DNA from 2 places in the Paenibacillus sp. UMB4589-SE434 genome. Region 2 is predicted to be linked to the other one. Evidence: predicted binding sites of a transcription regulator. Region 2 holds the regulator's gene; the other holds the start of a gene.
What was found. Region 2 encodes LexA, which represses DNA repair genes until DNA is damaged. Its sites were predicted from a motif close to CGAACATATGTTCG; they were not measured.

Region 1: QP775_RS08140 (DNA polymerase IV) is a predicted target of LexA. The motif match lies at 3,637-3,650, and genes of this name have one in related genera.

What each region holds. Positions count from the first base shown of each region.
Region 1 covers NZ_JASOYK010000001.1:1,963,251-1,975,730, forward strand. Annotated here, with positions in the region: gene QP775_RS08110 (hypothetical protein) at 99-392, opposite strand; gene QP775_RS08115 (nucleotidyltransferase family protein) at 443-1,033, opposite strand; gene QP775_RS08120 (NUDIX hydrolase) at 1,033-1,656, opposite strand; gene QP775_RS08125 (DUF2164 domain-containing protein) at 1,843-2,085, opposite strand; gene QP775_RS08130 (YhjD family protein) at 2,261-2,674, shown strand; gene QP775_RS08135 (GNAT family N-acetyltransferase) at 2,822-3,343, opposite strand; gene QP775_RS08140 (DNA polymerase IV) at 3,774-5,042, shown strand; gene QP775_RS08145 (YhjD family protein) at 5,039-5,521, shown strand; gene QP775_RS08150 (DNA/RNA non-specific endonuclease) at 5,646-7,475, opposite strand; gene QP775_RS08155 (SOS response-associated peptidase) at 7,952-8,647, shown strand; gene QP775_RS08160 (globin-coupled sensor protein) at 8,735-10,021, opposite strand; gene QP775_RS08165 (stage VI sporulation protein F) at 10,218-10,505, opposite strand; gene recG (ATP-dependent DNA helicase RecG) at 10,667-12,480, opposite strand, start outside.
Region 2 covers NZ_JASOYK010000001.1:1,492,503-1,504,982, reverse strand. Annotated here, with positions in the region: gene lanKC (class III lanthionine synthetase LanKC) at 1-433, shown strand, start outside; gene QP775_RS06055 (MFS transporter) at 471-1,775, shown strand; gene QP775_RS06050 (YhcN/YlaJ family sporulation lipoprotein) at 2,087-2,839, shown strand; gene lexA (transcriptional repressor LexA) at 3,019-3,648, opposite strand; gene QP775_RS06040 (LysM peptidoglycan-binding domain-containing protein) at 3,842-4,219, shown strand; gene QP775_RS06035 (DUF896 domain-containing protein) at 4,345-4,554, shown strand; gene QP775_RS06030 (methyltransferase) at 4,793-5,311, shown strand; gene QP775_RS06025 (HAD family hydrolase) at 5,332-6,144, shown strand; gene QP775_RS06020 (FixH family protein) at 6,423-6,851, shown strand; gene QP775_RS06015 (1,2-dihydroxy-3-keto-5-methylthiopentene dioxygenase) at 7,003-7,545, opposite strand; gene metH (methionine synthase) at 7,721-11,158, shown strand; gene rnz (ribonuclease Z) at 11,296-12,216, shown strand; gene QP775_RS06000 (metal-dependent hydrolase) at 12,351-12,480, shown strand, end outside.

The DNA of each region.
Region 1 (12,480 bases), 470 kb from region 2:
GCCCTGCTGCCTGCGTCTCTCTCGCCATGTACATGCTCCAAAATACATACCAGCGCTTGATCAGCCTTGTCCACGTCTGTGGATCAGCCACACAGTGTCTAAGCTTCCTGATGTTCTATGTAAACGCCCTGCTCCAAGTAATGCTTGTAGATACGGAAAAAGACCCGCATCCCGAGCCAATATTGCTTATCGCTCTGAATTGGTGTCAACCAATAAATGGCCTGATTCATTGCCTCGTCATGCCCCTCGGCTTCCATGTTCCGGTACCGCTCCAGATCGATATCAAACATGCCCTGCACGACCTCATCAGGTCCTGCTCCTTCCGCACGAAATTCATAGGTAGCCTTGCTTCCTTCCTCTGCAATCCGCTCAAATTGTACATGGTTTATCACTCGTATCCTCCGTTCTGCTATAATCCCCCGCTCATCCCTGATTATAGCTGCTACTTCATGCGCGCATGAGGCCATGTGACCAGCCACCCCTTATTGCGTACCCGCGCCTCATAATACGCACGATCCGTAAATTTGGGGCTTTGGCGAATGTTCATCTCCATTAAGTCTTGAAGGGCCTGCTCCCCCCACGGACATATGAAGGTCAGCGCCCCATCAGCCTCCATTCGTACACCTACAGCCGTCATCAACTCCGGCCAATGCATCATAGCGTCTGCCGTAGAAATAAATGGCTCGTCTCGTCTCAGCATATGCATGCGCGCTTGATTCTTAAACGACCACTTTCGATGCGGCAGCTTTGCTTGAAACGCTTGCTCATATTGTTTCTCAATCGATTCCTGTGTACATATCGAATCATAATAGACAACATCGACATCATTCAAAGGTGTGGGCTCTGCATAACGATGCAATTTGTCCCATACCAAATTGCGTACGTAGCCCGCTCCGATACACCAATCTGGCAAGTTCATCTCCCGAACAGCCTGCAATTCTGACATTCTGATCTCATCCTCAGCAATCCAGGCCAGTATACGCTGCTCTGCCTCATTGAAGCTCCATCTACCGACTTCATCCGTACGGTTCATCAATCAAACCACACCCCTAAGTCCGTGCTAACCGCCAAACGACACACACGATCTAACTGCTGCGCAGTGTTGCGTGATTCCGAGAGTTCAGGCCATTCTCCTATGCGGAAAAATGCCACCTCACTCGTCTCCATGCCTTGTGCAGCACTTCCTCCTGTAATTGTGCACTGGAAAAATAACTTGTACACATCATTCCAGCCAAGTGGGTGCTCATGCTTGTGCTTATCCAACACAGCGAGTAGTCTGACGGCTTCCACCTGGAACCCTGCCTCCTCGTACACTTCCTTCACAACGTTCTCTGCGGCAGACAATCCCCTGTCCGCCCAGCCTCCTGGAAGCGCCCAACGATTATCACTGTTCTCCCGCACAAGCAGCAGCTTGTCTTCATGCAAAATAACGGCTCTTACATCTACTTTGGGTGTCGCATAGCCTTGCTCCCCTGACCACAATTGAACAAGCTGCTCCGCATCTGTATCCGTATGCGAAGCAGCTATAGCTGCGCTTATATGTCTAATCTGTTCAAATCGTTCCACATCAAACGGGTCCTTTGAATAGGCCAAGCCGTTCTGACTAATGGCCTGAAGCTGTCGTGCCCAGAGCAGCCATTGCTTGCTATCCGGCATCACACATGCCCCCTATCCTACATTATCGTAATCGGATGTCATTGAACAGGATATAAAATATTCCTGTTTGCACGTACAGTAAAATCATACCCTTCCTCGCCTCAATGCTCGAACGAACCTGCATCGATACTCCTTGCAGCCTACTTGGTCCTTTTACTTGACTGCTTGAATAGGGATTGTCTGGTATTATCTCAGTGGACGCTTGTGCATCGCATACAATTCATCCTCAACAGCCGCAAAACGATCATTTAACATCTTACGGGCATCTTCCAATGCTTGATTATAAACGTATGGACCTATCGTCTTCAGCATAAATTCCAATATGTCTGCCGATGCAAGCTCTCCAATCGTTTCCGATCGTTCAACCTCATAATAATGCTGAACTTCACTTACTAGCACTTCCCGTTGTTCCTTCGTTAATTTAATCATCTGCTGCCCACACTCCTTTGTTATAGCCATTGATACATTTCGACAATGTCCTTCTCATTCCTGCCCTTTGGCACTCACTTCCGCTTGATAATCGAATATTTGTTCGTTATATTGAATATAATAAGAACACAAGTTCGTATAATGGTTAATGATAACGATACGAAGGAGGAGTCAGATGAGCTCCCGTCCAATGTCCCCTCAAGGGACGCTGCCCCACCACACCGATGATGCACTACTCGTAAAGCATTATGTGCTGCAGACACTTGTCCTCGATGTTCTGGAGCGTGATATAGCCAGACTAGCTGCTTCCTCGCTGAAGATGGCTTATATTTACATAGAAAGTCTGCGCCAAGCTCAGGACGAGGCGACCGCAGAACTCTACCGCATTCGTAAGCAATTCAGACAAAGAGGAATCAAAGTATACGATGAAGAGCGACAAACTCATGGTATACGCGTACATTACATGTGTAGAGGATACGAGCATTCTTTCTATATGCTGCGCGGCCTGCTGCGCACCGAGGTCACTGGCCTAATGAAGCGTTACTTGCATATTCATTCTTCGACACAACCGGATACGATCGCACCGTAATGGCATCAGGACAAGGTTAAGCCAGGACAGTTCATATTACAGAGCTCCTGTGAAAAGTAGTCGATCTCATCGAATCGACTACTTTTTTTTATTACGGGTTGTATCGAACGCCCTGAATAAACGAAACAAGAGACCATTTACTGGCTGCTACTGCTGAAAAAATTCTTTAGCATATTCCACAACACCGTGTACTCCTGAAAGACCACCCTCTGTAAGCTCAATGGCCATAAAACATTCGTCAGGTACTTCAAATGGAGCTTTAATCTGATATTGGCTAGCTTTTTGATAACCAAACTTAGGATAATACTGTTCATGACCCATAACAATAGAACCTTTATATCCGAGCCGGGAGGCGAGTTGATGTCCTTCCATAATCAGCAGCTTCCCTATGCTCTTCTTTTGCAGTTCTGGTAGTACAGCAACAGGCGCAAGAGCAACCAGAATATGATCCCCAACTTTTATTTCTGTAAACAGAATATAACCAACGATTCTGTCTTCATCTACAGCTACAAGCGACAATGCTGGAATAAACATGTCGCTTTTTCTTAGTCTGTTTACTAAATGATGTTCATCATGATCTGAATAGTCAGCCTTTTCAAAAGCCTTCCTCACTACATAAAATACCTCGTCAATATCTTCGATGCTTTCTTGTCTTATTACTATACTCATAGTTAACCACCTATTTTAGAAAAAGTGTTTTAATGAAAAATATAACATTTTTAAAATGCTTTACAAAGAAAAAGCAGCTATAGCACTAGACTATACCCACTTTTATGCGTAATAAGGCATCTATCAGGCATACCACCAAATAGACACCGCCTTTTCCATTAGATGCTCAAATTATACTTTAAGGGCACCTATACGTCAAACAGCAATATACCAATATTTACATAAATTCCCTTATAATCTTAGTAAAAACAACGCTATTTGTATAAGTAATTCCAGAAAATTCACTTGCATAACGAATGTATGTTCGGTATATAATAAAATAAGAATATATGTTCCCTTCGTGGATAAATTAAGTATTACATGCCGCTCTGGCTTTACAATGTTCATAATTTAGGTTAGTACCACGGTCTTAATAATTGGAGGGCTTAATGTGAGTCAAAAAAGTGAAAGGGTTATTTTTTTAGCAGACTGCGAAAGTTTTTATGCGAGCGTAGAGAAAGCGGAACATCCAGAATATAAAAATAAACCAGTAGCAGTAGCTGGCGACCCTACACGAAGGTCAGGTATTATTCTAGCCGCGTGCCCGATTGCCAAAAGTTTTGGTGTGACGACAGCCGAACGGTTAGGGGAAGCCCTCATAAAATGTCCTGATCTTATTATTATGCGTCCTCGTATGCAGCACTATATCGATGTTTCTTTGATGATTACTCAAATATATGAGGATTTTACAGATTTAGTTGAAGTATTCAGTATTGATGAACAATTTCTAGATGTCTCGGCAAGCCTATCGATCTTTGGTGACCCGATCACCATTGCCAAGACGATCCAACAACGAGTAATGATGCAGACAGGAGTAAGGATTCGTATCGGAATCAGTACCAATAAAATATTGGCTAAAATTGCGACAGACATCTGGGCAAAGAAAAATAAAACCGGTATTTTTACCTTACCCCCATCCGATATTACAACCACCCTTTGGAAAGAACCCGTCCATAAAATGTTTGGTGTTGGGTCGCGGATGAGCAAGCACTTTGCCAAACTAGGAATGGTGACAATCGGGGATATTGCAACAACTCCGCTGCCGCAGCTTAAAGATAAATTTCGGGCTCGCTTTGGCAAGCAGTCGGATATTCACGCCGAAGTGATGTGGCGGACGGCAAATGGACTAGATGATAGCCCAGTTACACCGAGTACCTTTCATACGCCGCCAAAGTCCATTGGCCACATGATGACCTTGCCCCGAGATTATGCAGTTTCCGCAGAGATCGATACGATTCTGCTTGAATTGACGGAGGAGGTATGCCGAGATTGTCGGCTGAAAGGATATATGGGCTGGGTTGTAACCGTGAGCTGCATGTGCAGTCCGTATGAAGCTCCTACAGGATTTTCACGTCAAATGAAAATGCCAGACCCGACGAACAATACGAATAAAGTATTTGAGACGGTAAAAAAAATCTTTTATCAATATTGGGACCATATGCCTGTACGCCGTGCGGGCGTTATGTTAAGCACGTTGGTGGATGACCAGCACTATCAACTGACACTCTTCGAGGATCAGGAGAAAACTCGAGCATTGGATAAAGTGACCGATACCATTAAAGAACGATACGGCAGTGCAGCAATTGTAAGAGCTTCTTCCCTTACCCGTGCAGGTCAAGCGCTAGAAAGATCCATAAAGATCGGGGGGCATTATAAATGAGTAAAAAGCTGGAGAAGAATGGCCTGTGGGAGTCCAGCCGGATGATGCTGCCGCAGCATCGGGAAGCTTTGTTGAACAGACAACGTGACACACCGAGTGATACAGCAAACCAACCGAAGAGGGAAGATATTGAATTAATGCGTGATTATATTCTGCTTCCGGTCATGTACACACTGGTAACCAAGAAAATTCACGAAGTTGAGGTCTCATCTGAAACGTTAAAAGCGCTTTATGCCAAAACAGCCCAGATCCTTGCAACGACTATCTACAAAGACTTGTCCAAAGTGAAACAACAAATGCTGGAGAAAGAAATTCGAATTATAAATGAAGAGAAGCACGACAGTACAATGCACTTACACTATACCTACCGTAACTATGAGGATAGCTTTATTATAACAAAAGAGTACATGAGGATGGCAATAAGTAAGCGATTAGCTCGATATACGGACAGTCTTATCTCCAAGTTAAGTAACTTATAAAGAGTATTTTGACTGAATCTATCGGTCACAGTGATGAGAGGCCAGCCAGTGTTCTGGTTGACCTCTCTGACTGTCAGTGCAGCACACTTCTATTTTCAGCCCGAATTGAGCCAGAAGAAAGCCATCAGATCAGCTGTATATCATCAAAGCGTTCAATCGGAACTTGTCCAAATGTGGACTCCTTAAGATCTAACCGGTCGTATATACGCAGGTTTCCAAAATCCAGCCCCGTCAAAGTCTCAAGCAAGGAGACTTTAACCTGAAATGTTTTGTAGGCGCCTAGCACAGGTTGTTCTTCCTTCGCCTTTCCTAGATATTTAATTAAACTCCACTGGGATGTGAGGTATGCCGTGACCGATAGCCGGTCGTTATGATCGATCATAACAGCAATTTTCCAATATTCAGAAGGAATTTGGACATTTCGATACCAGATATCATCCTTGCGGAATATTGGCCCTGTAAATACAGTTGCTTTGCGCTTCATGTTACTCATATGATTTAAAATATAATCCTCTAGCCCCAGCCAAATATGCTGATTAAATTTCTCATGCTGCGGTGAGCAGTTTGTAAAATGAAAGGAATCAATGTTGGCTTGTGCTCCAGTCCCCCCCCAGACTGGATCCCTTCTTCTTACTAAATGTCCTCGATCTAGAGGGTTGTCCTTGTACAATTCATTGCCACATTGATACATCCGGTCGATACGAGGGTCATAGCGCCAATCTACCCTTTCATAGTCGGTTAATTGGCTGCCATCAATATTGACCACAGTGTAATAAGCTAATCTCCGGGACTTGCTCATGGCAATGGAGAAATGCGTGTAATGGAGAATAGTGCCACCTTGTTTCAACCTGACCAGGTCTGGTTCAAGATCAATACGAAACGAAGGATGCAGAACTTCATGGGAGTCACCTAGAAACTTGCTGTCATGGCCAGTTAAACCCTCATACCAAACTAAGCTTAACTCCTCTCCTACCGTAAGACTTTCTCCTTCTGGGCCAACTCCTTCAGCAGATAAAATTAAACGATCAACATACTGCTGTTGCTGAGCTGTTAGACTTGGCTTCTTATCTTCAATATACTTGAGGATACTGCTTATTCGAACACCTTCATTCGCAATAAATTCCGCTGGGTTCTGCGGATCAGGGACACCCGAATGATGGAGAGCAACTACCATCCATTCATCATTAAACACGGCAGAACCTGATGAACCTGGCAATGTATCAGCAGAATAGTGAATAAAATTATCCAACATATCTGTTATTTTGTTCTCCCTTACGACCACTGCTTTGGGTGCGCCGGATGGGTGCTGAATAATCGATACGTATTCTCCAATCAGTACCTTACCTGTTTGTTTAACCAAAGACAAATAACCGAATTCAGCTAATTTTGTTCCATCAGAAGCTTGCTCCTCGACTGCTACCAATGTAAAATCCAATTCCTCATTCGTCATGTAAAACTGGTCCGGCATCAGTCGAAAGTTATGAATCACTCGTTCTTTCCCGTTCAGGTCGATTTCATAGTTGAACTGGCCAATGCTGGATAACGCAGTATCCGAATTAGGAAGGACATGATTATTCGTTAGCAGCAGATTAGGGGTCACCAGAAAGCCTGTCCCAAAACCTTCGACTCTTCCGGTTCGATCACGGATCTCAACTCTGCAGATGGCCTTACTGACTTGCAGCCCCTTTTCAAAAAAACTGATTGGAAATAAGTCGCTTTTTCCTAAAATACGTTCCAGCGCCATGCCGTCTCTTGGATCAATAAACTCTTGGCGTTGCGCAGCCCTTTCAGGACTATCCACTTCAAAGGGATTTTTGCGTTGCAGTTCTGACAGATGTTTATTCCGCTCGTTAGACCGCTGTTGATACCGTTGTGCAGTCAGATCATTCTGTTTTGCTTTTAATGAAATACCAATAAATTCGGATGAAGCCTTGTTGATCGGATGGATAAACATAAAGCTCAACCTCCTAATCTTTTATGAGCTTCCTATCTTAATCGTCCTACCCTTACTCTTTTGACGTATCGCAGCTTAATAGTTTGAGAAATCCCCTTAAAATTGAGCTTACTTAGTGCTGGGATAACTGAAAAATCATCGAGACAACCTATGCTTTTTCAGTTCTATAAGTACAGTGCTCTTTGCACTGATACTCTATGATATGCGGCAAAGCTATGAAATATGACAAGATTCTGTCAAACATCTAATAGATTTCAGCATTTGAAAGATAACTAGGGTCTATTGGCATACAGCATATCGATCTTTATCGTCATTGTTTGCTTGACTTATCACGGAGTGTTCAAAAACTAGGTATCTGCGGCGATTCCCCCGTTTCATTAGTCGAATCAATTCACGATATGCTACAATGCAGACATATTCACCTAACGCTGCATCCCCCGTTGCACAAGCTGTAAAGCAAAGGATGTGTTAAATAGATGTGCGGACGTTATACACTAACCATAACGTGGGAAGAACTTCTCATTTATTACGAGTTGGAGGAAGGCCCGTCCATTCCCTGCCATCAACCGCGCTATAATATAGCGCCCGGGCAAACCGCACCCGCCCTTATTCATGATGGGGAGAAACTTAAAGCAGGGCCTCTGCGGTGGGGATTAATACCTTCTTGGGCTAAGGATGACAAGATGGGATGGCGCACCATTAATGCTCGTGCTGAGACGCTGCTAGAGAAGCCTGCGTTTCGTCAACCATTCCAGCGCAAGCGCTGCCTGATTCCAGCAGACAGCTTCTATGAATGGAAGCTTGCTCCCGATGGCAAGAAACAACCGCTGCGTATCGTACCCGCAAATGGAGGCTTGTTCAGTATGGCGGGTCTATACGACACCTGGAGGAATGAACAGGGAGAGAAGATCAGCACTTTTACCGTCGTAACGACAACTCCGAATCGGGCCATGGAGCAAGTGCATGATCGAATGCCGGTCATACTGGGCCCTGAAGAGGCTGTCATATGGCTGGACAGAAGTGTAGAAGAAGTGGATAAGCTGCAACGCTTATTAAAACCTTGCCCGCCTGAGTGGCTGGAGATGTATGCTGTAGATACTAAAGTGGGCAGCGTCAAAAATGATTCGCCTGAATGTATAACGGCGATTAGTGATCCCCCGCTGTTATTCTAAATTAAGGTTACGTTTCAACTACTGATGTATATGCAAAAGGCTGTGAGTCGTCTACCTTCGTCGTAGTGACTGACAGCCTTCTGTGGATCAAGCCTTCTGTTCTTGCTGAATCATGTCCATCAGCACATCGGCTTGATGATTAACCGCATCCGAGGCTTCGCGAATCTCCTCCAGCATCGTGCCAAGAAACTCAACGTCGATTAGTACGTCCTGGCTTTGCTGTTGGTGATGTTGAATCTGCTCATAAATAAACGAGAAAAACTCAAACGCTTTACCCGTCTCCCCGTTGCCCGTCTGAATACGGTTGTCCACCTCCTGCATCACTTGATTGATTACAGCAATCTTCTCATGTGTCTTGCCGATCAAATGCTGAATGACAGTTGACGATTCATTGGTCCGCTCCGCCATACGACGAACCTCACGCGCCACAACGGCAAAGCCTTTTCCATGTTCTTCAGCGTGTGCGGCTTCAATTGTTGCATTCAAGGCAAGAAGCTGCGTCTGCTGCGATATCCCCTGTACGATGTCCATAATCTGATGTATCTCTTCAGATATAGAGATTAGCTCCGTCATACGGCCAGTTACATTATTCATCGCGGACACGATATTCTCCATACGTGCTTGCTGCTCACCTAACATCAGGCTGCCATCATGAGAAAGCACGGCTACTGAGTCAGAAGTCTGGTTGCTAGAACGTACTTTATCAAACATACACTGAGATCGTTGAACCATTTCGTTTAAGGCTTGCTGTGTTTCGGCCGTGCTGTGGGATAAAGCTGCGCTTGCCTCAGACACCATACGGCGAACTTTCTCCTTCTCCACCTCTGCCTCGGCGCGAAGACGACTATGCTCCTGCTCGTACGCTTCCAGCACAAGCTGCTGCTCCAGATTAAGCATGCGAGTAATCGCCTGTTCTAGGGCCTTATATTCATCCAAAGATATTCCTAATTTGTAAGCGGTTTCTAAAATGGATTGCTGGAGCGTATGAAAAGAGGCGATATACCATTTGGTCGGTAAATGAATGCGGACATGAACATGCGCTACAATGCGGCGTCTCTCTATGTATAGTTCATCGATCTTTCCTTCGAACAGCTGCATCAGATGCGGCCGCAGCGTAAGCTTCAGGCGATCTGTGTGGCTATGCTTGCGGATGATGTCACTTAACAGTTTTTCTTTATTCACCGTGTCATAAAATGAGTCAATAGTTTTGGCAATGCTGTCCTCTACATGAGGCTTCAACTGCTTTAGCATAGCGAGGTCAAGTGTAGTCAACCCAATCATGCGCAGTTGACTCAACATCGCCTGTGATACATCAATACGGCACGAACCACTATCAAGGCTATCGAACATAGAACTTTTTTTCTTACGTAACATGGATAACACGAATCGAATTCCCCCTATGCAGTTGGTTCCTGCTGGTCTCTATACATCGATCATACCACAACTCCCTTAATATGGATATATTTACACAGTAAATAATCAAACAAGGCACATTGCCTTTCCATATGACGACAGCTGCGGAGAAATAAAAAGAAGAACCAGGCGACATCCACCCGGTTCTACTGCAATGCTAACGAAACATTCCCCATAGTTTAAGCAAATGAAACGTATTGTTCGGGTCTATCTTAAGTGAAATAACAAAGTTGACTAGTTGATCTTCCTGTACAATCGTCAACGGCTCGTTAAGAGATTTGGCCACCTGACGAATAAGTGAACGTACTTTGGTACGATCCTGCAAATCATACTTGGTCACGCCATCCAAATGACGCTTAACTCGATCTTTTAACGCAGGATTGCGCAGCTTGGTTTTGATCCGTTCAACCAACTGCGGACTAATCCCATATTTGACATAACTCATAGTAGGGCACACCTCCGGTGCATCTTGCAGCCCTTACAACGAAAAGTAGGCTGCTTTACATGCCCAGTGCATATTGCTGAAACAAACACTGCACTGCACATAATCTGTACCATTGTATGCCCGACAGCTTGTCAACTGACCGTCCAAAAAAATGGAGGTTATTAGTCCATTAACTCACCTTGGAATAATTGATCCTTCTGCATTTCCTCCCGCAGCAACAAATACATCGGTGAGGTCCAATATTCTTCCGCACGAATAAGCTCAGCTGCATCATCGCGTGCCTGCTCCAAAACAGCAAAGTCACTCGCCATATCAGCGAGCTTAAACTCCGGCATGCCGCTTTGCTTGGTTCCAAAGAAATCACCTGGACCACGCAGTTCGAGATCACGCTGTGACAACTCAAAGCCATCTTCCGTCTCGGTCATAATATGCATACGCTCCTGTCCGATCTCAGACTTCGGATCGGCAATCAGCACGCAATACGACTGATGCTGTCCCCGTCCAACACGCCCGCGCAGCTGGTGCAGCTGGGACAAACCAAAGCGCTCCGCATCCATAATGACCATCAGGGTAGAGTTTGGCACATCTACACCAACCTCGATGACCGTCGTGGAGACGAGTACATGGATCTCACCCTCACCAAAAGAACGCATCACAGCGTCCTTCTCTACAGCGCTTAACCTGCCGTGCAGCAGACCTACCTGCAGATCAGGGAATGCCTGCTGCATCTGGACGTGAACGTCAATTACGTTCTGAACGTCCAGCTTGTCTGATTCTTCAATAAGGGGGCATATGATATAGGCTTGCCTGCCATCTGCAATTTCGCGCCTAATAAAGTTCAAGATTCGATCCAGCAGTTCATGCTTCACCCAATAAGTCTTAATTGGCTTCCGACCTGCTGGCCGCTCCTTAATAGAGGAGACGTCCATATCTCCAAATGCGGTAATCGCCAACGTACGCGGAATCGGCGTTGCTGTCATCAGCAGCACATCCGGGTTAAGCCCTTTACGGCGAAGCACGCTGCGCTGATTAACCCCAAAACGATGCTGCTCATCTGTTACCACAAGCCCTAACTTGCGAAAGTAAACATCGTCTTGAATAAGCGCATGCGTTCCAACCAGTATGTCGACCATTCCCATCTGCAAAGCGCCCAGCAAATCACGCCGCTTGCGTGCTGACACGCTGCCGGTTAATAACGCAACCTGTATACCATGCGGTTCGAACAACTTCGTAAGCGAACGCATATGCTGCTCAGCTAATATCTCTGTCGGGACCATAAGGGCTCCCTGATAACCGGAGCGAACTGCTGCGAATAACGCAACCGCTGCTACTACAGTCTTGCCTGAACCAACGTCGCCTTGCAATAAACGATTCATGCAGAATGGAGAACGCATATCTTGCAAAATGTCCGTCACGGACTTCTTCTGCCCTTCCGTAAGTTCAAAGGGCAGCGAGTGTACAAATTCACGCACAGTGGAATTAGCAACCTCATGTACAACACCATCTGCTCGCTTGCGCGTCAGTGCACGAAACATATGAAGCTTGAGCTGAAATAGGAACAGCTCCTCATATACCATTCTGCGCCGTGCATGCTTGCCTTCCTCCGCATCCTGTGGCTGGTGCAGCGTACGAATCGCCTGCTTGCGCGGCACTAACTGATAGCGCCGCACAAGCTCCTGCGGCAAAATCTCAGGGATCGTCTCCCCAAACTGAGTAAGTGCCTGAGCGATTGTCTTGCGCATCCATTGCTGTGTAATCTTTCCGCCAACGGAATAGACCGGCTGAAGCGTATCTTTGCGGAATACTCCTCGATCCGGAAATTCAGAGGTAGAGACTGTAAGCTGTAATCTGCGCTGATCCCACTTGCCGGTAACCAGAATATCCCGACCTTGAGATAATTGCTCACGCAGATAAGGCCGGTTGAACCAAGTCGCGGTCACCAGCCAGCTCTCGATCATGATTCGGCACGATAAGC
Region 2 (12,480 bases):
CAGTGTACTGGTTCGATACTGGGCACATACTGCAAAGTCCCCATACTATCATGTTTTAACAAGGCTTGCGAAAGATACGTGCAAAAAGTACACCAATTTCCCTTGCTTATTCAAAGGGCTGTCTGGCCTAGGCAACTTGCTTATAGATATGTACCAATTTACAAATGATGAGTACTATCTTGAAGCAGCGCATCGAGCTGCAAGTGGTGTGATGCTGTACCGATTGGAGCGACCTAACGGCATTACGTTCCCAGGTGAACAACTAATGAAAGTATCAACAGATTATGCAACCGGCTCAGCAGGCGTGGCATTATTTTTGCATCGTCTGGCACACAGTGAGCAGAAATTGAGCAATTTTAACTTTACACTTGATTATCTCTTGGAGCCTGACAGCAAAACTCATCTATGTAAGGATTCCAGCGTTATGGTGTAATGCATCATATAGAGTACCAAGGAAGAGTGATGATCGTATGAAGCCTTCATTTAATCTATCTACTTATTCGCAGTTGTTCAGGAATCGTACGTTGATGATGCTGTGGAGCGGCGGGATTATTTCCTTAGTTGGAGATATATTTTTTAACATTGCGATTGTTTGGGCTGTCTATTCGCATAGTCAATCCATGCTTCAATCTTCACTTGTACAAGTCGTCTGGCATGTCAATCGTCTGTTGATGGGATTTGTAGCAGGTACTGTAGCTGATCGTTACAATCGTAAATTGATTATGGTAACAACAAATATTTTGGCAAGTTCAATTATTGGATTACTGGCTGTTGTTGTCTGGAAGTGGGATAATCCTCCCGTCATTGTAACACTTTGTTTTGTATTTCTCCTCAATGGTATCACGACATTTATGACGCCTGCACAAAGTTCAGTTATACCTGATGTGGTAGGACCTCAATTGCTCGCAGACGCTACTGGCACTTATTCCATCTTATCTCGTGTATTTTATATCGTAGGTAGTAGTGTTGCAGGTATTTTCATTTCCTTTTACGGAGTACTATCAGCGATTATAGTTAATGCATGCTCTTTTCTGGCGGCGGCACTATTTATTCTCCCCCTCCAATTGCCGGTAAACACAAAGTCGGATAAAGATCCAGTTAAAAAGTCTTCCTTCTTGCGCGAGATGAGGAATGGTTGGCAGGAAGTAACCAAAATCCCTGTATTAAAAACGATTATTATGTTAGGCATGCTCATTAATGTAGCTTCATTTATGGGGCCTCTGCTGCCAGGATTGGTTGATCAACAGCTTCATGCTGGAGCAGCGGCATTGGGCAGCATTGAGGCAGCTGCCGTTGTTGGAGCAATTCTGGCCGGGTTATTCGCTGGCTCTCTGGAACGAAAAATTGGTGCTGGACGTGTCATGATCATAGGTTTATGTATTGTTGGCTTGTCTGTACTAGGTATTGCGATGTCTTCCTGGCTTCCGCTTACATTGTTACTGTTTACCATTCGTATGCTTGGCATGACGATGACTAATATTGCGATGGGAACAGCGATCCAATTAGTGATCTCCCAAGAATATCGAGGTAGAGCTTGGGGAATCTCATCCAGTCTTGCGGTGATTGCTATCCCTATAAGCAGTTTAATAGGGGGATATGCAGCAGATTTCTTTGGCGCAGCACCACTCTATATTGTAGGGGGGATTTGGTTTTTGTGCTGTGCTTCCTTTATAGGAGTTAAAAAGGAAATAAGGACGCTTCGCCTGCACACCATTTATGAGTCGCACACAAAGAAGGATCTGGTTGCGCAAACGGGTATCACGTCATCACGGTGATTTCCTAAAGCGCTTAGTTTCTTCCTCCTGATAAGTACATTCAGTGTTCCAATAGGGTGATCTCAGAAAAGAGTCGTAGCAATCGTTTGCGGCTCTTTTGCTTGTCTTGTCAGCACTCCAACGTCATCAAATGTAAAGCAGTGTGATTTTTGTACCATCAGTACATGCCAGCAAGGTGTTGAGTTGCTGCATAATGTAAATGAACTAGAAATTAGTGTTGTGGTGATTGCTGCACCACCGTATAAGATGATGTTAAATGCGCATGCTACAACAAGTCGAATTGAATTTTAGTCAGATAGGAGTGCGCATTTATGAATATGAGGGTTGTTGTATGGAGTGTCATAGCCAGCAGCGTGCTTGTGATTGGAATGACAGGTTGTGGTTCAAATAATAATATGGAAGCAAAAACGTCACATCCACAGACACAGACAGCAATTCATCCCAAATCAAACAAATCATCCAATATCAGCGCTAAACAGTTGGAACGACGGTACTATACTTATAACGTTAATCATACACAAACGGCTAATCCGATAGATCGAAATTATGTCACCACTAACAATGGCTCCAAACATTCTTTTAAAAAGATGGTTATGAACGATAAGATTGCTAAACGATTAGAAGGCATACATGAGATTCAGTCCGCAAAAGTACTGGTAACGGATCGAAATGCTTACGTTGGCGTTGCCTTGAAATTAAGGGCATCCATAACTAATAAACAAGGCAGTCGTAACAGCCGCATGAAGACGGATTATATGGATACTGAACGTATGGGTTCTTATCATGCACGAACGTCCAATACCGGGATGCAATCCCAAATATTAAGTAATCAATTGATCTCCCAGATTAAAAAAGAAGTAAAACAAATGGAACCGAACTGTCAAGAAGTGTTCGTTTCTACTGATTCAAGCTTGATCGAACGTTTAAATCAGTACACGCAGTACGTCAAACAAGGTCACCAATTAAGCGGCCTGAATGTAGAATTTCAAAATTTAGCGAATTATGTATTCCCGCTGGATAGGCTTGATGATAAACGTACCCGCATGCTGCCTAGAAATCAGTAGCTTGAACTGTTAGACTGTGCTCTGTGCCATAAATAACGAGAAGCTCGTCCTCCAGTTGTATGAGGTGAGCTTTTTTGATGTGCAGCACGTAAAAAAAGACACTTCGTATTAAGCAAGAAGCTTAAAAAGGAAGTGTCTGCTAACTTGAACCTGAATGCATGATAGGCAAGTGCTTATTATTAATGAAAGTCGCGGAACAAGCCAACAACTTTGCCAAGAATAGTGACATGCGTCAAACGAATGGGCTCCATGGCCGAGTTCTCTGGTTGAAGACGGATATGATCTTTCTCTTTATAAAATGTCTTCACCGTAGCTTCGTTCTCTTCTGTCATAGCAACCACAATATCGCCATTATTCGCAGTCTGCTGCTGACGAACGATAACGAAGTCTCCATTATGTATGCCGGCTTCAATCATACTTTCCCCATGAACCGACAACATAAAGACGTTATCATCGTCGCCTGCCATATGGAACGGCAATGGGAAATAATCTTCAATATTCTCTGTTGCTGTGATTGGCTCGCCAGCGGTTACTTTACCAACGATCGGCACACGTACAACAGTGTGACTGAACTCGCTGCCGCGCTCAGATTGATCATGGCTTAACAGTTCTATCGCTCTAGGCTTGGTTGGGTCACGCCGAATAAAGCCCTTCTTCTCTAGACGATCTAAATGCCCGTGAACAGTGGAACTGGAAGCTAAGCCTACTGCTTCACCAATCTCTCGGACAGAAGGGGGATAGCCTTTCAATCGAACTTCAGTACGTATAAATTCAAGAATCGCTTGTTGACGGCTTGAAATTTTCGACAATAGAATCAACTCCAATGAGTACACTTTTGCAAAGATTATATCACAGAACCTCCGTTCGTACAAACATAAGTTCTAAGGGATAGCGATAACTAAAAAAAGGGAACGAATGTTCTAAGAAAAGTGTTGACTCAAACGTGTGTTCGTGCTAAATTTTTGCTTAAATAAGAGAACGCACGTTTGGAGGGGAATTACCATGATGTATACTACATATCGTTCAATTTACACTCAATCAACTAGACCTACATATAACGGAAAGTCAGCTCGCAAGTTGCGTATCAAGAGATTTACTTTGGCGATAACCGTAATTATTGGACTGTTTATTGCATTTGGTACCATTGTTCAAGCTATTTCCTCTAATGATAATGATAGTGAGAGGGGGATACCTGCCAAGACTTCTATCCGTGTTATCATCCAACCGGGAGATACACTGTGGGCCATTGCAAAGGAACATCTGTCCGCTGACATGGACATCCGAGATTACGTTTATATCATTATGAAGAACAACGACTTGAATGGCGGGCTAATACAAGCAGGTGATGTGATCGAGGTTCCTCTTTTTTCTTCACCATAGAGAAGCTAGAGCTTACGTTCATACTCGAGCTGTTATTGTTATAGGCTGTCATACCATCAAGCTTGACAACGATCTTCCACCATGTCAAAGTAAAGGTTAACGCCAGTACAACATGGAGGTAGAATATGAACATCGATATGATGATAGCGCGTATTAATGAGCTGGCACGCAAGCATAAGACGGTTGGTCTGACTCAAGAGGAAGTAGCAGAACGTGCCCAGTTGCGTGAACAGTATTTAGCCTTATTCAGGAAGCAAGTACGTAATAATTTGGACACTATTCGGTGGGCGGAAGACGAAGAGCAACAAGGTCCGTCTTCAGGTACGGTTCACTAAATTAAATAGATCATGTGAGATGCGAACACTACTATAGTGGTTCGCTTCTTGCACATTTTCGAGCAAGATTGGCAGTGGCATGAACGTGATAAGAGTTAGGCGATCATCTGTTTATAATGAACAAGTGCTGTACTATTCCAGCAAACGGTCGCAATCTATCATGCTATGTGAATTTTTTTTCGATCTTTGCTTGATGTATATAGCCGTTTACACCTATATCTAGGAGGTAGTTATTGTAATGTCACGCAGTTGGGAACGTAAAGTACGCAAGAATAGTTCAGTATTGAACAAGAAGCTGCAGAAGGACGGCAAACCGGTTATTCAAGCTGGGCAAGAGCAATATGACGAGTATAGGGGGAGAAACTTTATTCTGCCATCTGTTCTCATTATTTTAGCACTGATGTATGCTGTCATCGGAAGTATGTTTTGGAGCAAGGAACAATCTACATTGATGTATTGGGTGACTGTAATTGCGTATATCGGACTTGGCTTGGTGTTGTTTGCAAAGCGGCCGTTCCTGAAGGTTGGTCGAGACAACATTATGACTACTAAATGGAATCGAGTACGTGTATTGTACGCTAAGGATATCAAGAAGATTACGATTCAACCTGGATATGTTGTTGTTCAGCAATCAAAGCGCGGTACTAATTGGGTATTCTCTCGCGTGATGAATCGTTACGATACAGAGCTAATGGGTGCGCGTTTAACTAAGTTTGCAAATCAACATCAGATTGAGCTTGAGCAACTGTCGAAGTAAGTGGAAGCGGGGGGAAAGGGATGACGATCAGAGCAGTATTATTTGATCTGGACGATACGTTATTATGGGATGACCGCAGTGTAGAGGAAGCATTTTCAGAAACATGCAAGTATGCTCAAACGGTGTCGGGAGTTAATCCCGACGCCCTGCAACAAGAAGTACGTGAAGCAGCTCGCACGTTATATGCATCATATGATACGTTTGAGTTTACGAAGCTGATTGGCATTAACCCATTTGAAGCTTTGTGGGCTCATTTCACAGGCGGGGAGCATGAAGAGTTTCGCAGGTTGGAGCATGTTGTTCCACAGTATCGCGTTGAAGCGTGGACGCATGGACTTCGTGCGCTTGGCATAGAAGATGAGGGTCTAGGAAGAGTCTGCGCTGATTTATTTATGAAAGAACGCCGGCAGAGACCTTATGTATATGCAGAAACATTTGAAGTATTGGCACAGCTAAAGGCACAATACCCGTTGTTGCTCCTTACGAACGGAGCTCCATGCCTTCAACAGGAGAAGCTTGATGGCGTGCCGGGTATCCTTGAGTACTTTGACCATATTGTGATATCTGGCAATTTTGCAGAGGGCAAGCCAGCCATTAGTTTGTTTGAACATGCAATGTCTTTACTTGGCATTGAGCCACATGAAGGATTGATGATAGGGGATAAATTGACCACTGACATACAAGGTTCTATTAATGTCGGCATGCATAACGCTTGGGTTAACCGAACTAATCAAGAGCTATCAGGAGTTGTACATCCGGAGTTTGAAATCAACAGTTTACAACAAATATCCGAAATTATCCGCATAATTAACAATCAGCAAGCTGCTGTATAAGGACGATCATTAACGTGAGCTTGATTTGCAGCAATTATGTAACAACTAAACTAAATGGATCATCATTTAAGAGGGAACCTGCACATGTGCAGGTTCTTTTTTGTAGGAGGAGTTAGAAGTAAACCTATTACTTATGTTATGTTGTATGTGATAATTGTCATAATTAGTTCACAGTTAAAGTGATGATATAGCCCTATCGGGCCATAACGAAAAGGTATATCATGGATATAATGTAAACAAACACAGTGTGACAAGTATACATAAGGAGTGAACTTGCGATGTGGAAGAAAACAGCCTTATCAGCCATGCTGGTATTAGCGCTTATAACGGGGTGCTCGAATGACAAAGGGACCAACTCAAGTCATGAAGGGCACAGTATGGAGATGGAGACCCAAGCAACTGGTGGTCAGATGGAGTTGATTGCCGTTGAACTAAAAATTCCCGAAAATATAAAGGTCAATGAGCCAGCTGTATTTACAGCACATGTTACGTTAAAGGAACAACCGATCAATGACGCTGAAAAAGTTGAATTCGAATGGTGGCTGGAAGGTGCAGAGCATCAGAAGAGGGAAGTCAGTGTTAAAGCGGATGGTAACTATGAATTAGAACAAACATTTGATCAGCCAGGTAAGTATACGATCATCTCTCATGTCTCGGCGAATGGAATGCATTCGATGCCAAAGAAATCGTTTGAAGTTAAGAATTAAGGTAGGAAGATGAAATAAGGGGACAGGCTCTAAGCATAAGAGGCTGTTCTTTTTGTATTCAAAATATGTAAATACACGCACGAGTGGCAAGGCGCAGCAGGGTGAAAATATCCCGACAGGAGCAGCCTGTCGGGATCGTAAGCTAAGCTTATTAAGCTTTAATAAATGCAGGGTCTTCGAAAGGATGTGCAATCCAGCCCTCTGTCTCAATGAATAGGCGGACAGCGACAATTTCACGTCTTTCCGATAATGTAAAGAAATGAGGAATGTTTTCTGGTACAGAGATAACGTCGCCTTGCTCAACTAGCACATCCATATAACCAACATCGTCGGAACCTTTAATAACAAAGTATCCTTCGCCAGCTGTAATCGCACGTACCTCGTCTTCCGTATGCGTGTGGACCTGCTCGAATTTCTTCAATAATTCTTCGATATTTGGTGTAGCGTCTGATAGTGAGATCAAGTCCCACGTCAAGTAACCACGACGTTGCGCTAGATCACGAATCTCAACATCAAACGTTTCCAGAATCTGTTGCTTCTCATCATCTGATAAAGCAAATTTATCTCTTAATGCCGGCGCAAGCTTGCCAGCATCCCAATGTTCGTATAGTACGCCCTGTGCCTCCAGAAAGGCTTGAATGTTCTCTTCTCCGGTGATTAATTCGTCCGTGTTGCGAATTCGAATCTGTGCCATGTGAATCCCTCACTTCTCCAATATGATTACTTTATTCGTATTATAGTACAGAGGAAATGATTGGGCAAGAAACATTTTCATTCATGTTAATCCCCATCTTTCCTATTGGTAAGAGTTCTGTTAAACTTAGTTCTAACGTTTTTAGACAGAGCAGACATAGAGGGTGGGCTGAGGAATGAATAAACCGGCATTACAAGCGCGTCTTCAAGACCGCATTCTCATTTTAGATGGTGCCATGGGTACTATGATACAGCAAGCTGATCTCACGCCGGAAGACTTTGGCGGGGAGCATTTGGACGGCTGTAATGAAATGCTTGTATTAACTCGTCCGGATGTCATTTCCAGCATCCATGATCAATATTTTGCGGCAGGTGCCGACATTATTGAAACCAATACGTTCGGTTCTACTAGTGTTGTTCTTGCTGAATATGATCTGCAAGACCGTGCAGTAGAGTTAAACTTGGAAGCAGCTAGACTTGCCGTTGAATCTGCTAATAAGTATACAACGGCAGACCATCCGCGCTATGTAGCAGGGGCTATGGGACCTACAACCAAGACGCTATCGGTAACAGGTGGGGTCACGTTTGACGAATTGGTTGAGAGTTATTACGAGCAGGCACTTGCATTAATAGACGGTGGCGTAGATGCCCTTTTGCTAGAGACATCACAGGACACGCTTAACGTAAAGGCAGGCTCAATCGGTATTCAACGTGCAATGGAAGCAAGGGGGAAAATACTCCCCATTATGATATCCGGCACGATTGAACCGATGGGAACGACACTTGCTGGGCAAAATATTGAATCTTTCTATGTATCGTTAGAACATCTGCAGCCGATTTCAATCGGCTTGAACTGTGCAACAGGTCCGGAATTTATGAGAGATCACCTCAGAACGTTGGCTGGAATCGCCAACGCAGCGGTTAGCTGCTATCCAAATGCAGGTTTGCCCGATGAGAATGGACACTATCATGAATCACCGGAATCATTAGCACGCAAAATAGCTGCATTTGCAGAGCAGGGCTGGTTGAACATTGCTGGCGGGTGTTGTGGTACGACACCTGAACATATCCGTGTACTTGCGGAGACACTTGCTCGATATGAGCCTAGACGTCAGTTTGGCGAGCATCCACCTGCTGTATCTGGAATTGAGACCGTATATATCGAAAATGAAGGCCGACCTTACATGGTTGGTGAACGTACGAATGTACTTGGATCAAGAAAGTTTAAGCGGTTAATTGCTGAGGGTAAAATAGAGGAAGCGGCAGAAGTAGCACGCGCTCAAGTCAAGAACGGTGCACATGTCATTGACGTCTGCTTGCAGGATCCAGACCGAGACGAAGCTGAAGATTTGAAATTATTTTTACAAGAAGTTGTGAAGAAGGTCAAAGTGCCGCTTGTCATTGATACGACAGATTCGAAGGCACTTGAATTGGCATTAAAATATACACAAGGCAAAGCGATCATCAATTCAGTTAATCTCGAAGACGGCTTGGAGAAGTTCGAACAGGTTGTTCCACTCGTCCATCGTTATGGAGGGGCGCTTGTCGTGGGTACGATTGATGAGCGCGGTCAGGCGATTACTAGAGCAGACAAATTAGAAGTTGCCAAGCGTTCCTTTGATATTTTAGTTCATCAATTTGGTATCCAAGCGAAGGATATTATTTTTGATCCGCTCGTATTCCCGGTAGGGACAGGCGATGAGCAATATATCGGTTCAGCCAAAGAGACGATAGAAGGAATACGCCTGATCAAAGAAGCTTTGCCGAACTGTCAGACGATACTTGGTGTCAGCAACATCTCGTTCGGGCTGCCGGAGGCTGGGCGAGAAGTGCTGAACTCTGTGTTCTTATATGAGTGTACAAAGGCAGGGCTTGACTATGCAATCGTGAACACGGAAAAGCTGGAACGTTATGCCTCTATCCCTGAACATGAACGGAAGTTATCTGAAGCCCTGCTTTATGATACTAATGATGAGACACTTGCTACCTTTGTAGCAGCATTCCGGGACCGCAAGGTGGAGAAGAAAGAGAAAACTAGCAATTTACCTTTGGAAGAGCGGCTAGGCGCCTATATTGTAGAAGGAACAAAAGAAGGACTAATTCCAGACCTCACTTTGGCGCTCGACAAATATACATCGCTCGAAATCATCAACGGCCCGTTGATGGCGGGGATGGAGGAAGTCGGTCGATTGTTTAACAACAATGAACTGATCGTGGCTGAAGTTCTCCAGAGTGCTGAAGTGATGAAAGCATCTGTTGCTTTCCTTGAACCTTATATGGAAAAGAACGAATCCGCTGTTAAAGGGAAAATTTTGTTGGCTACTGTAAAAGGTGATGTACACGATATCGGTAAGAACTTGGTAGAGATCATACTTGCCAATAATGGCTACCAGATCGTTAATTTAGGCATAAAAGTTCCTCCCCAGGATCTAATCGAAGCTTATCGCCGCGAGAAACCAGACGCAATCGGGTTGTCGGGCTTGCTTGTGAAATCAGCGCAGCAGATGGTCATTACAGCTCAAGACATGCGCACAGCAGGTATTGATGTGCCTATTATGGTCGGTGGCGCAGCATTAACTCGAAAGTTTACAAAGAATCGGATTAGTCCGGAATATGACGGACTTGTGTTATATGCGAAGGATGCCATGGACGGGTTAGACTTGGCGAATAAGATTATGAACTCAAATGAACGTCGAGTGCTTGTAGAAGAGCTGCGCTCCCATAAGGAACGATTGGCAAGGGAAGGCGAACAACAGCAATCGCTGCCTAAGCTGACAAGAGCGGTGCGTTCCAACATCAAGGAGGCAGATGTATACATCCCACCTGACTTGGATCGCCATGTGCTGAGGGACATACCTACTCCGCAGATCATTCCTTATGTCAATATGCAGATGCTGCTCGGTCACCATCTTGGCTTAAAAGGGAATGTTGATCAGCTATTCGCGGCAAGAGATCCAAAGGCGCTTGATCTAAAGGAAACGATTGATCAATTGTTCCGTGAAGGCTCGCAGAAAGGCTGGCTTCAGGCTAACGCCATGTATCGCTTTTTCCCAGCTCAATCCGAAGGCGATTCCATTCTCATTTATAATCCGAACAATGTGTCAGAGGTGCTGCATACATTTACATTCCCACGTCAACAAGTGGAGCCGTACTTGTGTCTGTCCGACTTCCTTCGCTCCAAGGAAAGCGGCGTAATGGATTACGTAGGCTTTATGGTTGTGACAGCCGGAAGAGGAATTCGTGATCATGCTGAAGTAATGAAGCAGGAAGGGCAGTATTTGCGCTCGCATGCGCTGCAATCGCTGGCCCTTGAGATGGCTGAAGGCTTGGCCGAACGTATCCATCATATGATGCGTGAGACTTGGGGCTATCCAGACCGTGAGGATATGACGATGAAGGAACGGTTTGGTGCACGATATCAAGGGATTCGAGTATCGTTTGGTTATCCTGCGTGTCCGAATTTGGAGGACCAGGAGCCGCTGTTTCGCTTAATGCAGCCAGAGGATATTGGTGTTATACTAACAGAGGGCTGCATGATGGAACCGGAGGCGTCTGTAAGCGCGATGGTGTTTGCACATCCACAAGCACAATACTTTAACGTGGATAAAGCATAGGGAAATGTAGGGATAATAAAGCCTCTGTATCTAGGACTAGATGCAGGGGCTTTTCGGCAATACCATAACATATAACATGTTTCTTGATATAACTACGTTAAATATTAATTACATCAATAATGATTGGAAGTGTTATTTTGGACGTTTACTTCTTAGGTACAGGAGCAGGTATGCCAACGACAAGACGTAATGTCAGCAGTATGGCTCTTCGATTGTATGAAGAACGAGGAAGTTTTTGGATGTTTGACTGTGGAGAAGGGACGCAGCATCAAATCCTGCGTTCGCCTCTCAAACTAAGTAAGTGTGAATTTATTTTTATTACCCATCTGCACGGAGATCACTTATTTGGGCTCCCAGGCCTGCTATCCAGCAGGGCTCATCAAGGTGGCACAACACCCTTAACCGTGTTTGGACCAAGAGGGCTCGGAAAGTATATGAAGACTGTATTTGAGGTCAGCCAGACGGAGGTGCCGTATCCATTGCTGATCAAAGAAATTGAAGCAGGAGTCATCTGGTCTGATGACCAGTTCTCAGTTACGGCACTGCCGTTAGAACACCGTGTTCCCAGCTTTGGTTATCGAATTCAAGAGAAAGATCGTCCTGGCCGGTTAAAGTTTGAGATGCTGCGAGATAAGGGAATTCCGCCAGGACCTTTATATGGACAATTAAAGCAAGGTATAGACGTACAATTACCAGACGGCGAGTTAGTATTTGCAGCTTCTGTGCTGGGAGAGGCGATTCCAGGCAAGAAAATAGCAATAATGGGGGATACCCGACCTTGTGACAATGCAGTTCGATTAGCACGTCATGTTGATTTGTTGGTGCATGAAGCGACTTTCTTGGAGGAGAAGGCGGAAAATGCACATGAATTTGGGCATTCTACTGCGAAGCAGGCGGCTACGATTGCACAAAGAGCAGGCGCCAAGAAGTTGGCATTGACCCATTTCAGTTCTAGATACAAAGATGATGATTTAATACAACAATTGCTGGAAGAGGCTGTGTCTATTTTTCCAAATACGGAACTGGCAGACGAACATCACATCATTACGACATCTTAACATGGATAAAATGTTCTGTTAACGCTCCTTAGGTATGCTCTTGCTAGGAAGGGCTATGGTATGTGCTGAACGTCAATGTCAATACGAAAGCTTAGCACAAGAATGCCACCCTCTAATGCCGAGGAGGAGTTCTTATGGATACGGGAAGTCATTTGTTGTTTGGCGCCACTTTGGCAGGGTTGGCATGCGCGGACCCTTCTGTTGCCGGACATACAGAATTATTTTATGCGGTTTTGACTGCATCGTTGATTGGTGCTCACGCAC